3 regions of the Exiguobacterium sp. EF_C8 genome follow, and region 1 is predicted to be linked to each of the others. Evidence: predicted binding sites of a transcription regulator. Region 1 holds the regulator's gene; each other region holds the start of a gene.

Region 1 (3,283 bases):
TATACCGCTTGTTTTGAGCTTGGGCGATTTGAATCGCCGGTTTTTGTTCCATCTCGATGACGACTCGGACTTTATCCGATTGTTTGTAGTTCTTTTCTTGCCCCGATTTCTTCAGTGAGAGCGCCTGCGGTTTTTGACCCGTCGCTTTGTCTTGCGAGGACAGTGCACCTTGCGCACTGACTAGATTGGAAGACGTCATTAAGACGGCTGCCATAAGTGCAATCTTCTTCTTCATGCGTTCGTTTCCCCTTTTCTGTAAAACCATAGTAGTAATACTAATAAAACAGTTTAAAGAAAATTCTGTATTTTTAGTTTAATGAAGTTAATGGAAATAAACAATTTATATTTGTATATTTTTTTAATTTATTTCTTTTTGGTGACATTTTATATTTGGAAGGAATTTAACTGGGAACATAAAAAAACTCCTCGAGCACTCGAGGAGTTGAACGTATGCACTTGGTGGAGACTATCGGGATCGAACCGACGACCTTTTGGCTGCCAGCCAAACGCTCTCCCAGCTGAGCTAAGCCCCCATGAATTATCTTTAGTATACGCATCGCTAACTGCTTTATCAATATAAACATAACGCTTTCATAAAAAAGAATTCCTCCCGAAATGGCTGGAAGGAATTCACGATTCATTTATTCAATTCACGCATCAAATCCGCCTGTCGTTCAAGCTCTGCCTGTTGCTCGAGGATCAAGACCTTTTTATACGTCCGCGCGGAAATCAAGATACTGATTTCATAGAGAACGAACAACGGCACTGAGATCATCAAGTGTGACGTCACGTCCGGCGGTGCGATCAATGCCGCAACGACGAACAGCGCGAAATACGCATATTTCCGATTCTTTCGCATGAAATATGGCGTCACAAGACCAAGACGTGTCAGGAACATCGTCACGACCGGCAATTGGAAGAGAAGACCAAACGGCATCGTCAACCGGATCAAGAAACTGAAGTAGTTTTCGACCCCGATGACTTGCTCGATCCCCAATTCTTTCCCGAGATCCGTTGAGACTTCGAGCAAGAAGGGAAGCAACCAGAAATACGAGAAGGCTACACCAGCCAAAAATAGAAAGAAGATGACTGGAATATATGTCAGTGTTGCTTTTTGTTCCTTTTCATAAAGCCCTGGTCGGACGAATGCCCACAGTTGATACATCCAGAACGGTGACGCTAAAATCAGCGCGATGATGAACGCAAGATTCAAATACAACATTAAAGGATCGGCGACGTTGAAGGCATTTAATCCGATACCGAGCTCTTTTAAGTCCGCTTGCAGAAAACGGACGAGCGGTCGGACGAGCGGAAATGCGACAGCGAACAGGACGACGACGATGAGGAGCGACCAGACAATCCGCTTACGCAGTTCGTCTAGGTGCGACGTCATGCTTTGTTCTTGATCAACCGTCATGATTCAATCACTTCTCTTTCGGTTCGTCCTTTTTATCGTCGTCCATGATGCCGTTCGTGGCATTCTTGAACTCTTTCAATGTTTGACCGGCAGCACGACCGAATTCCGGTAACTTCTTCGGTCCGAAGATGATCAACGCGACGACAGCAATTAATCCGATACTCGCAGGTCCGATACCTAACGTGAGCGGGATAAGGTTTTCCATTATGATTTCACTCCTTCAGCTGATTGCGAATAATGCTTCATGAAATAAACTAACGACTGCAACTCGATCGATAAATCGATGTGATGAACCCGAACGCTCACTGGCACGTTCAACCGTGCAGGCGTGAAGTTCAGAATGCCTGTCACACCATACTCGACTAACTCATCCGCTACTGACTGTGCGAACTGGGATGGAACCGTCAAGATGGCGACATCGACCTGATTCGCTTCGATTTGTTCTTTCATGTCCGAAACATGATAGATTGGAACGTCATGCGTCGTTGTTCCGACCTTCTCTTCGTCCGCATCAAACGCAACGACTATCCGAGTACTATTATTCTTTAAAAAGTTATAATTTGCAAACGCTGTTCCGAGATGACCGACCCCGATCAAGGCAACATTCGTCACCTCATCTTGATTCAAGGTTTTCCGGAAAAACGTTAAGAGATGTTGAACGTTATATCCATACCCCTTCTTCCCTAGTGCCCCAAAGTAGGAAAAGTCGCGACGAATCGTTGCTGAATCAACCTTCACCGCCTCGCTTAACTCAGCAGAAGAGACGCGGAGCTTACCTGAATTGTATAAACTTTGGATGAAACGATAATATAGCGGCAACCGTTTTGCTGTCGCTTGTGGAATTTTTGTGTCTGGTCCATTCATCCTGCAGTTCCCCCTTCGGCCACATCCATCGTGGCACCCAAATCTTTGCAAAAAGCTTTCTACTCTCCTTGATTGTAAACCACTTCACATAGAGTCACAAATAATATATTCCGCAGGACCTCGCGCTTTTGTTCGTGATAGACTAAAGGGTGGAAGGATGGATGGAAATGATACTCTTACAAGTCAACCAACTCTCGAAATCATTCGGCGTCGAGCCGATTTTAGAAAATATCAAACTAGAAGTACAGGAGCGCGACCGAATTGCGCTCGTCGGTCGAAATGGTGCCGGTAAATCAACCTTGCTCAAAATCATCGCTGGTGAACTCAGTCATGACTCGGGCGATATCATGAAAGGTAAAGATGTCAAAATCGGTTATCTCGCGCAAGACAGTGGTCTCGAATCGAACGAGACGATCTGGAACGAGATGCTGACCGTCTTTGAACATCTGCAAGAACAAGAACGAACACTGCGCCGGATGGAAATCGAGATGGGCATGGAGCACATCTTGAACGACCCGGTCGCGTACGATCGTCTCTTGAAGACGTATGATCAAGCGCAACACGACTTCTCAGAAGCCGGTGGTTATCAGTTTGAGGCGAATATCCGCTCCGTCCTGCACGGCATGCGCTTTTATCCAGACGATTACTCGCGCCGGATCCAGACATTGTCCGGGGGTCAACGGACACGGCTCGCCTTAGCGAAGATGCTCCTGCAAGCACCAGAGCTTCTCATTCTCGATGAGCCGACGAACCACCTGGATATCGATACGCTTGCTTGGCTTGAAAGTTACCTCGGTGGTTATCGTGGTGCCGTTCTGATCGTCTCGCACGATCGGTACTTCCTCGATCAAGTCGTCAATGTCGTCTATGAGCTCTCTCGTAATGTCTGTCGTAAGTTCACGGGGAACTATACGAAGTACCTCGAGCAAAAAGCGGCATTGTACGATCAAGAAATGAAACAGTTCGAACAGCAGCAAGAAGAAATCGCAAAGATGCAGGACT
Region 2 (3,283 bases), 790 kb from region 1:
GACGCCAAAGTGAGTGCATGCAATCATTCCTTTAAATAAATAGACATGTCATAAGCTTAACTACTATCGCAAAAAAAGTGAAGCCTGTCCATTTTTTGAATAGGGAGAAGAAAGTAAAAAAATCAGTATTCCTAATAAAAAAGCAGGAAAGCTGGTGCAATACGAGAAGCTGTTTTAAAGTAAACGAAATAGAAAAAGCACAGCTAGGCTGCGCTTGAGTTTAAAACGAATACGAATGTTCCTTATAATTCCCAAAAACAGTATGGATTTCTGAGAACGTAACGAACGCGTTAGGTTCGACAGAAGAAACGATTTCTTGCAAACGGACGATTTCATTATTTTGAACGACGACATAGACCATTTTCTTCGTTCGGTTGGAGTATCCTCCCCGTGCATCAAGGATCGTCACACCGCGACCAAGTTCTTTTGTGATGACTTCATTTATTTCATCCGCCTTTTCGCAAATAATGATACATTGCTTAGAAGCGGAATAAAAACTGTAAACCGTTTGAAGAGCTTTGGCGCGAACGAAGCTCATGATAAGAGCATACATAACGTGTTTCAAATCGAAGACCCACCATACCAAGATATAGATGACAAGATCTTGCATCAGAAATATGCGAGGAAGTGGCCAATTATGAAAACGAGCAAAGAAAAACTTTCCAAGAATATCGAGTCCACCAGTCGATGCGCCACCAAAGAAAATCAATGCCATCGCAAGACCAGAGACTAGACCGGCAAAGATGGAGGCAACAAGCGGATCATTCAACGACTCGGGAACGATCTGAGTCGGAACCCAGTCGATTAAAAAAGAAGAGGCAACGACAATGATGCCAGATAAGAACATGAATCGCTTTCGTAAGAAACGGAAACCTAAAAGGAAGAGGGGAATGTTTAAGAGCAATTGGGTTAATCCGATTGGGGTGTGGAAAAGCTCTTGAATGACAAGCGTGATCCCCATGATACCACCTGATCCGATATCATTTGGAGATAGTAGTAAGCTGATGTACAAGGAATACAGCAACGTACCTATGATTAAAAAACTGATTTTTTCAACTCTCTTTTTCTGTGGGTGTGTTGTAGTCATGGCATTATGATGAGTGACCTCATGCTCCTCCTTCTGTGAGTATCTGCCTGCAAGAGTACGCCCATATGCATAAAATTTCAACCCTTCTTATGAAAAAAGATGAAAAAGGGTAAGTTTTTTTAGGAAGGTGATGAAAATGAAGAAAACATTCTTGATTATAGGCTGTATTTGTTTAGGCGTATTGGTAGGGATTCGTCTTTTTCAACAACCAGACGAAGAAAACCAACGATCTATTTGGCATGATGGTGATCTCGTAGCGAGACAAGTCGGTGCTTCCATAATGAATACGGTAGCTGTTCGCCAATTAGCTGAACAACTCCCGTTTTCATCAGAATTAAAACAGGTAGATGTCGAAGGAGAGTCGTTACGGCTCGCTTATGACGTCACAGGCAAAGAACGGCGTGCTTGGATCGGGACCGATACTGGTACATTACAAATGAATCAGGATTTCTTGAACGCTCGCTTATCAAAAGTACTTATGCATCATACGCTCGTTTTATTTTCGACGATTCCTGACTTGACCAATCTTGAAATTCACTATACCGATCCCTATTCGAAAGCTGATTTTAAGATAGATCGTAGCGCGTTCGACATCTATACACCATCTGACATCGAACGCGCTACGTCATCGTCTGGACGTTTTAATCGTGTCGTCATCGATGGATATGTGCTTGATGCCTCCAGACGACAAACCTTTTTCGAGCATTTCGCATCAGGATTTTCGATTCAAACTAATTAATTGTATAAAGCAAGAAAAGGCATTTTTCACAATCTCGACACAATGATATCGTTTACATCTCGTTCTTTTATGAAAACGATAAAACAGGTCTATTCAAGACTTGAACATCTCTTAAGATGGAAGTATCATAATAAATGAACAAACATTGTGAAGTGTTGAACAAAAGAAAGAGAGGTTTCTACAATGAACGAGGTAGAAGCATTAGAAGGATTACGGAATAAAGCAATCAAGTCGACGCGTATGCTACAACTGCGTCCTCTCGAATACTTAGTTCGTGCCATGTTAGCGGGGATATTCATTGGATTTGCAATCATTTTTACCTTAAAAGCAATTAACGGGCTGTATATGGCAGAATCACCTGTCGCAACACTTGTCGGTGGATTGACGTTCGGAGTGGCACTCGTCTTGATCGTCTATGGCGGTGCAGAACTGTTTACAGGGAATACGATGTATTTCACGACGGCAACGATGCGCGGCTATACAACGAATATGGATACGATGAAGGTCTGGCTGGTTTGTCTGATCGGAAATGGGCTTGGAGGATTAGCATTCGCATTCCTCTTCTCTCAAACAGGCATCTTACAAGAACTTGGAATGAACAATTGGCTGTTTGCTGTATCGGAAACAAAAATTCATCATTCGACGTGGGAAATCTTTACTCGGGCGATCTTCTGTAACTGGATGGTCTGTTTAGCGATCTTCATTCCGAAGAACATGAAGAATGAGTTAGCGCAGATCATGATGATGATGGTACTTGTAGCAGTCTTCTTCGCATCAGGATTTGATCATGTCATCGCAAATATGGCATTGTTCTCTATCGCATTAATCGTACCACATCCGGATACGATTACGTTTGCAGGAGCCATGCACAATCTGTTACCGGCTTTAGCTGGGAATATCATCGGTGGAGCAGTCTTCATGGGAATGATTTATACGTGGTTGAATAAAGAAAAACTAGAAGTAGATGAATCACGTCAATCTACGGCACCGGTTCATATCGCTTCTAAACAAAATGCATAATGAAAAAGCAGCTGTCGCGACAGCTGCTTTTTCATTCATTCCATATGTTGAAAGCGATCAACATCTGCGGCGAGTTCTTCGTAAATGGTCTCGACGATTTGTGCGTCATCAAAAAGTCCGAGGACGTTATCGTCCGGTAAGGCGTCAACAGGAGACGTAAAGTACAGAACTGCCGTTAGCAATAATTGTTCTTGCTCTGCATGCATCTCGAATTTTTTCTGATAGAGGGCACGAAGCATTTCGAGTAGTTGTTTTAATTGGAAATAAAGGACGAGTTCTGCCTCGCGTTCGATATCAGAACTTTCCGTAGACGCGATATCCTGTGTCAGATGTGCGAGTCCAATTTCTGCTCGAATCAACAATTCTTGTTGTGCTTTTTCATCACCGACGAGATCGAGTGCCTGTCGGTGAAAATACGTATAAGCTGATTTAAAATC
Region 3 (3,283 bases), 830 kb from region 1:
TCGACACAGAAACGATTTCGACGTGTCTATCAAGAATACGGAGATTTTATTGTTCCAGGAATGCGGTGTGCTGAACAATTCATGATGCCGCACGATTTAGAACGATCCCACTTTAAAGCGTTCGGCATGCCACGAACGGACTATTGGTTTGATGAGGAGCAACGAAAACAGAAAACAGTGGAATTAAGAAAACAATACGCAAAGACTGATCGTCGGATCTTATTGTATGCACCGACATACCGGGAATACAAAGAAACAGAAGATCATACGATTCAACAGTTTGAAAAACTTGCTCAAGCGGGATGGACGATTCTCGTTAAATTGCATCCGACGATTCGAGCGCTTTCGACCTATCGTTCTAGCCATATCCATCTTGTGGACGATACGTATTCAATCAATGATTACTTACTGATCACAGATGTGCTCATAACTGATTATTCCTCCATTCCATTTGAAAGCTGTCTCCTCAACATTCCGGCGTTCCTGTACACACCGGACATCGATACATATCGACAACTACCAGGACTTGTCGATCAGTATCCAAAACCATTACCGGTGCGACAGACGGAGCAGATGGCGCAATTGATGGAGTGGATCGTGTCTGACGCGATACTTGAAGAGTGCCGTCAGCACATGCAAGAATTCCAAACAAGTTGGTATGATCACCCACCAGGTCAAGCAGTTGAACGAATCGTTCATCATTATTACGGAACAGGTATGTAATACTATATCTGACGATTGCTTTAGTTTTAGAAGGCGGTCGTCAGATACTTTTTCAAAATTAATGTGAAACATTGAACAAAGTTTGACAATCTTTTGAAAATCAATTCTTTTGAACTGTGATGTTCTATACTAAAAGCAGAAGAAAAGGAGAGGAGAAATGGATATGCTGACTTGTGGAACGACTGAAGCGAATACGTTCATCTTATCACCTGAGACAAGAACGTTACTAGAAAGCTTCATGACGGAAACGACGTTCAAAAAGGATTCCATCGTCTGTTGGGAAGGGGAAATGAACGACAAGTTGTTTTATGTGAAACAAGGAGGCGTCAAACTATCGAAGTTGACGAAAAAAGGCAGTCCATTACTCATGTTCTTATATTTCAAAGGGGATCTATTTGGTGAATTTGATGTAGGAGAAGCTTTTCCGAGTTCATACAGTATCGAGACGATGGAGGATAGTATCATCGGTTTCCTCTCAAAAGAAAAATTAGAGGAACTCATGAGAAAGGATGGTACTTTTGCGCTTGAGATCATGCGGTGGCAAGCATTGATGCGGAAACAGACGGAGACTAAATTGCGCGACTTGCTATTGTTCGGAAAACCGGGTGCGTTAGCTTCGACGTTACTTCGTCTCATCGCGATGGAAGGGGAACAAGTAGGAGAAACCTACCGTCTTGCAAAACGTCCATCCGATGGGGAGTTTGGTCAATTGATTGGCGCACCGCGTGAAACGGTCAATCGGATGTTCTCCCAGTGGAAAAAAGAAGGTGTCATTTCGATGACGCCAAAAGAAATCATCATTCATGATGCACAATATCTGCGTGATCTGTGTCATTGTGAAGGATGCCCAGCAGGTGTTTGTCGAATTTAATAGATAGTGTACAAACAATTCAAACGTGAAGCAGAATTTTCTGTCTCATGTATGGATTGTTTTTTTTGTAGATGAGTCGTTCCTCCTTCTCTTGTTCAGATGTGAACTTTTTGTGTGTTTTTAGAAAGAAAAGTGCGGATTCTTCACATTTGAAGTGATATATATCACAGTTTCCGAACTTGCTGAATTCTTACAATAAAGACAAGTTCAAAGCAGGAGAGGAGTAATCACCATGGACCAAAAATCAGAATCAAACCTCAAAGGAACATTTATTGCCGTCCTGATCGTAGCAGGTATCATCATTGGGATGTGGAGCTCAATCTTTCTATTATTCTTATCACGGTAAGGGGGAGTCACAATGCATATTCATCGTCTAGAAAAAATCTGGCTGATTTTTGGAGCAGTGATGCTTGGCGTCTTTTTAACCATCATCGGCGTATCCGCTTTTGCATCCGGAAATCAACCGCCATCCGATGCAACATTGATTGATCCGACGAAAGTTGATCAAACGAAACCATTCGACAAGCCAGGACTAAAAAAAATCGATGACGACCGATACGAAGCGATCATCGTCGCACAAGCGTTCCAATTCACACCAAAAGATATGGTCATTCCCAAAGGGGCAACGGTTGATTTTTTGGTGACATCAAAAGATGTCGTCCATGGCTTTGAAATTGTCAAGACGAATGTCAATATGATGGTCGTTCCTGGTCATATCAATTCCATTGAATATACATTCAAGGAAGCTGGCGAGTATTTGGTCGTCTGTAATGAATACTGTGGATCGGGTCATCATATGATGGCAACCAAAATCAAGGTGGTGGAATAAGATGAATGCCATTTCAAAAAAATTAAGACAGTTCGAGATGGAGCGTGGTCTGCCTGCTACCGTCATCGGAATTAAGGAAGCGAAGCTCGCTTTCGCACATGTTAGTTTTTCACTCGTTGCCTTATTGATTGGTGGTTTATGTGGATTGTTGCAAACGATGGTGCGGACAGGTGTCATTCCAGAAATTGCTGGAGTCGGCTACTATGAGCTTCTCACTGCCCACGGGTTAATGCTTGCGATCGTCTTTACGACATTATTCATATTTGGATTACTGTTTTCATTTTTAGGTCAATCCTTTGGACGTTTCGAAGACTTTCCTCGACGTCTCGGGTGGGTTGGATTCTGGTTCATGATCCTTGGTGTCATCCTCGTCACATGGATGGTACTTGCAGGAGAAGCTTCCGTCCTCTATACATTCTATGCACCACTCAAGGCACATCCAGTATTTTATATTGGACTCGTCATCTTCGTCGTCGGAACGTGGATTGCTTCTGGTGCCATGTTCCGTATGTATGCTGATTATAAACGGGAACACCCTGGCGTTCATCCACCACTTCAAGCATACATGAGTATTATGACTGCCTTATTATGGGTGGTTGCGACACTCGGAGTAGCAGCGACGATTCTCTTTCAGCTCCTTCCCTTATCCCTTGGTTGGACGGATAAGGTCGGAATCGAGCTATCCCGGACGCTATTTTGGTACTTTGGTCATCCACTCGTCTATTTCTGGTTGTTACCTGCCTACATCGTCTGGTATACAGTCATCCCGAAAATCGTTGGTGGAAAGGTTTTTTCTGACGCGTTAGCACGTATGTCATTTTTATTGTTCCTCCTCTTTTCGTTCCCGGTTGGTTTTCACC

Evidence for each region. The regulator Rex, encoded in region 1, represses fermentation and respiration genes when NADH is low (regulators of the CRP and FNR family bind a similar motif). The targets are predictions, from matches to a motif close to TTGTGAAATATTTCACAA.
Region 2: a site for Rex is predicted at 1,972-1,989, ahead of ACY2IG_RS03120 (formate/nitrite transporter family protein). Genes of this name have one in related genera too.
Region 3: a site for Rex is predicted at 1,747-1,764, ahead of ACY2IG_RS03355 (cytochrome C oxidase subunit II). Genes of this name have one in related genera too.

What each region holds. Positions count from the first base shown of each region.
Region 1 is NZ_CM143264.1:2,901,824-2,905,106, forward strand. It holds gene ACY2IG_RS15270 (S8 family serine peptidase) at 1-235, opposite strand, end outside; tRNA gene ACY2IG_RS15275 (tRNA-Ala) at 458-533, opposite strand; gene tatC (twin-arginine translocase subunit TatC) at 638-1,417, opposite strand; gene ACY2IG_RS15285 (twin-arginine translocase TatA/TatE family subunit) at 1,425-1,622, opposite strand; gene ACY2IG_RS15290 (redox-sensing transcriptional repressor Rex) at 1,622-2,281, opposite strand; gene ACY2IG_RS15295 (ATP-binding cassette domain-containing protein) at 2,449-3,283, shown strand, end outside.
Region 2 is NZ_CM143264.1:590,900-594,182, forward strand. It holds gene ACY2IG_RS03105 (CHASE3 domain-containing protein) at 1-19, opposite strand, end outside; gene ACY2IG_RS03110 (YitT family protein) at 221-1,087, opposite strand; gene ACY2IG_RS03115 (hypothetical protein) at 1,224-1,826, shown strand; gene ACY2IG_RS03120 (formate/nitrite transporter family protein) at 2,010-2,846, shown strand; gene ACY2IG_RS03125 (YkvA family protein) at 2,882-3,283, opposite strand, start outside.
Region 3 is NZ_CM143264.1:637,946-641,228, forward strand. It holds gene ACY2IG_RS03345 (CDP-glycerol glycerophosphotransferase family protein) at 1-723, shown strand, start outside; gene ACY2IG_RS03350 (Crp/Fnr family transcriptional regulator) at 881-1,594, shown strand; gene ACY2IG_RS03355 (cytochrome C oxidase subunit II) at 1,827-1,940, shown strand; gene ACY2IG_RS03360 (cytochrome c oxidase subunit II) at 1,953-2,423, shown strand; gene ACY2IG_RS03365 (b(o/a)3-type cytochrome-c oxidase subunit 1) at 2,425-3,283, shown strand, end outside.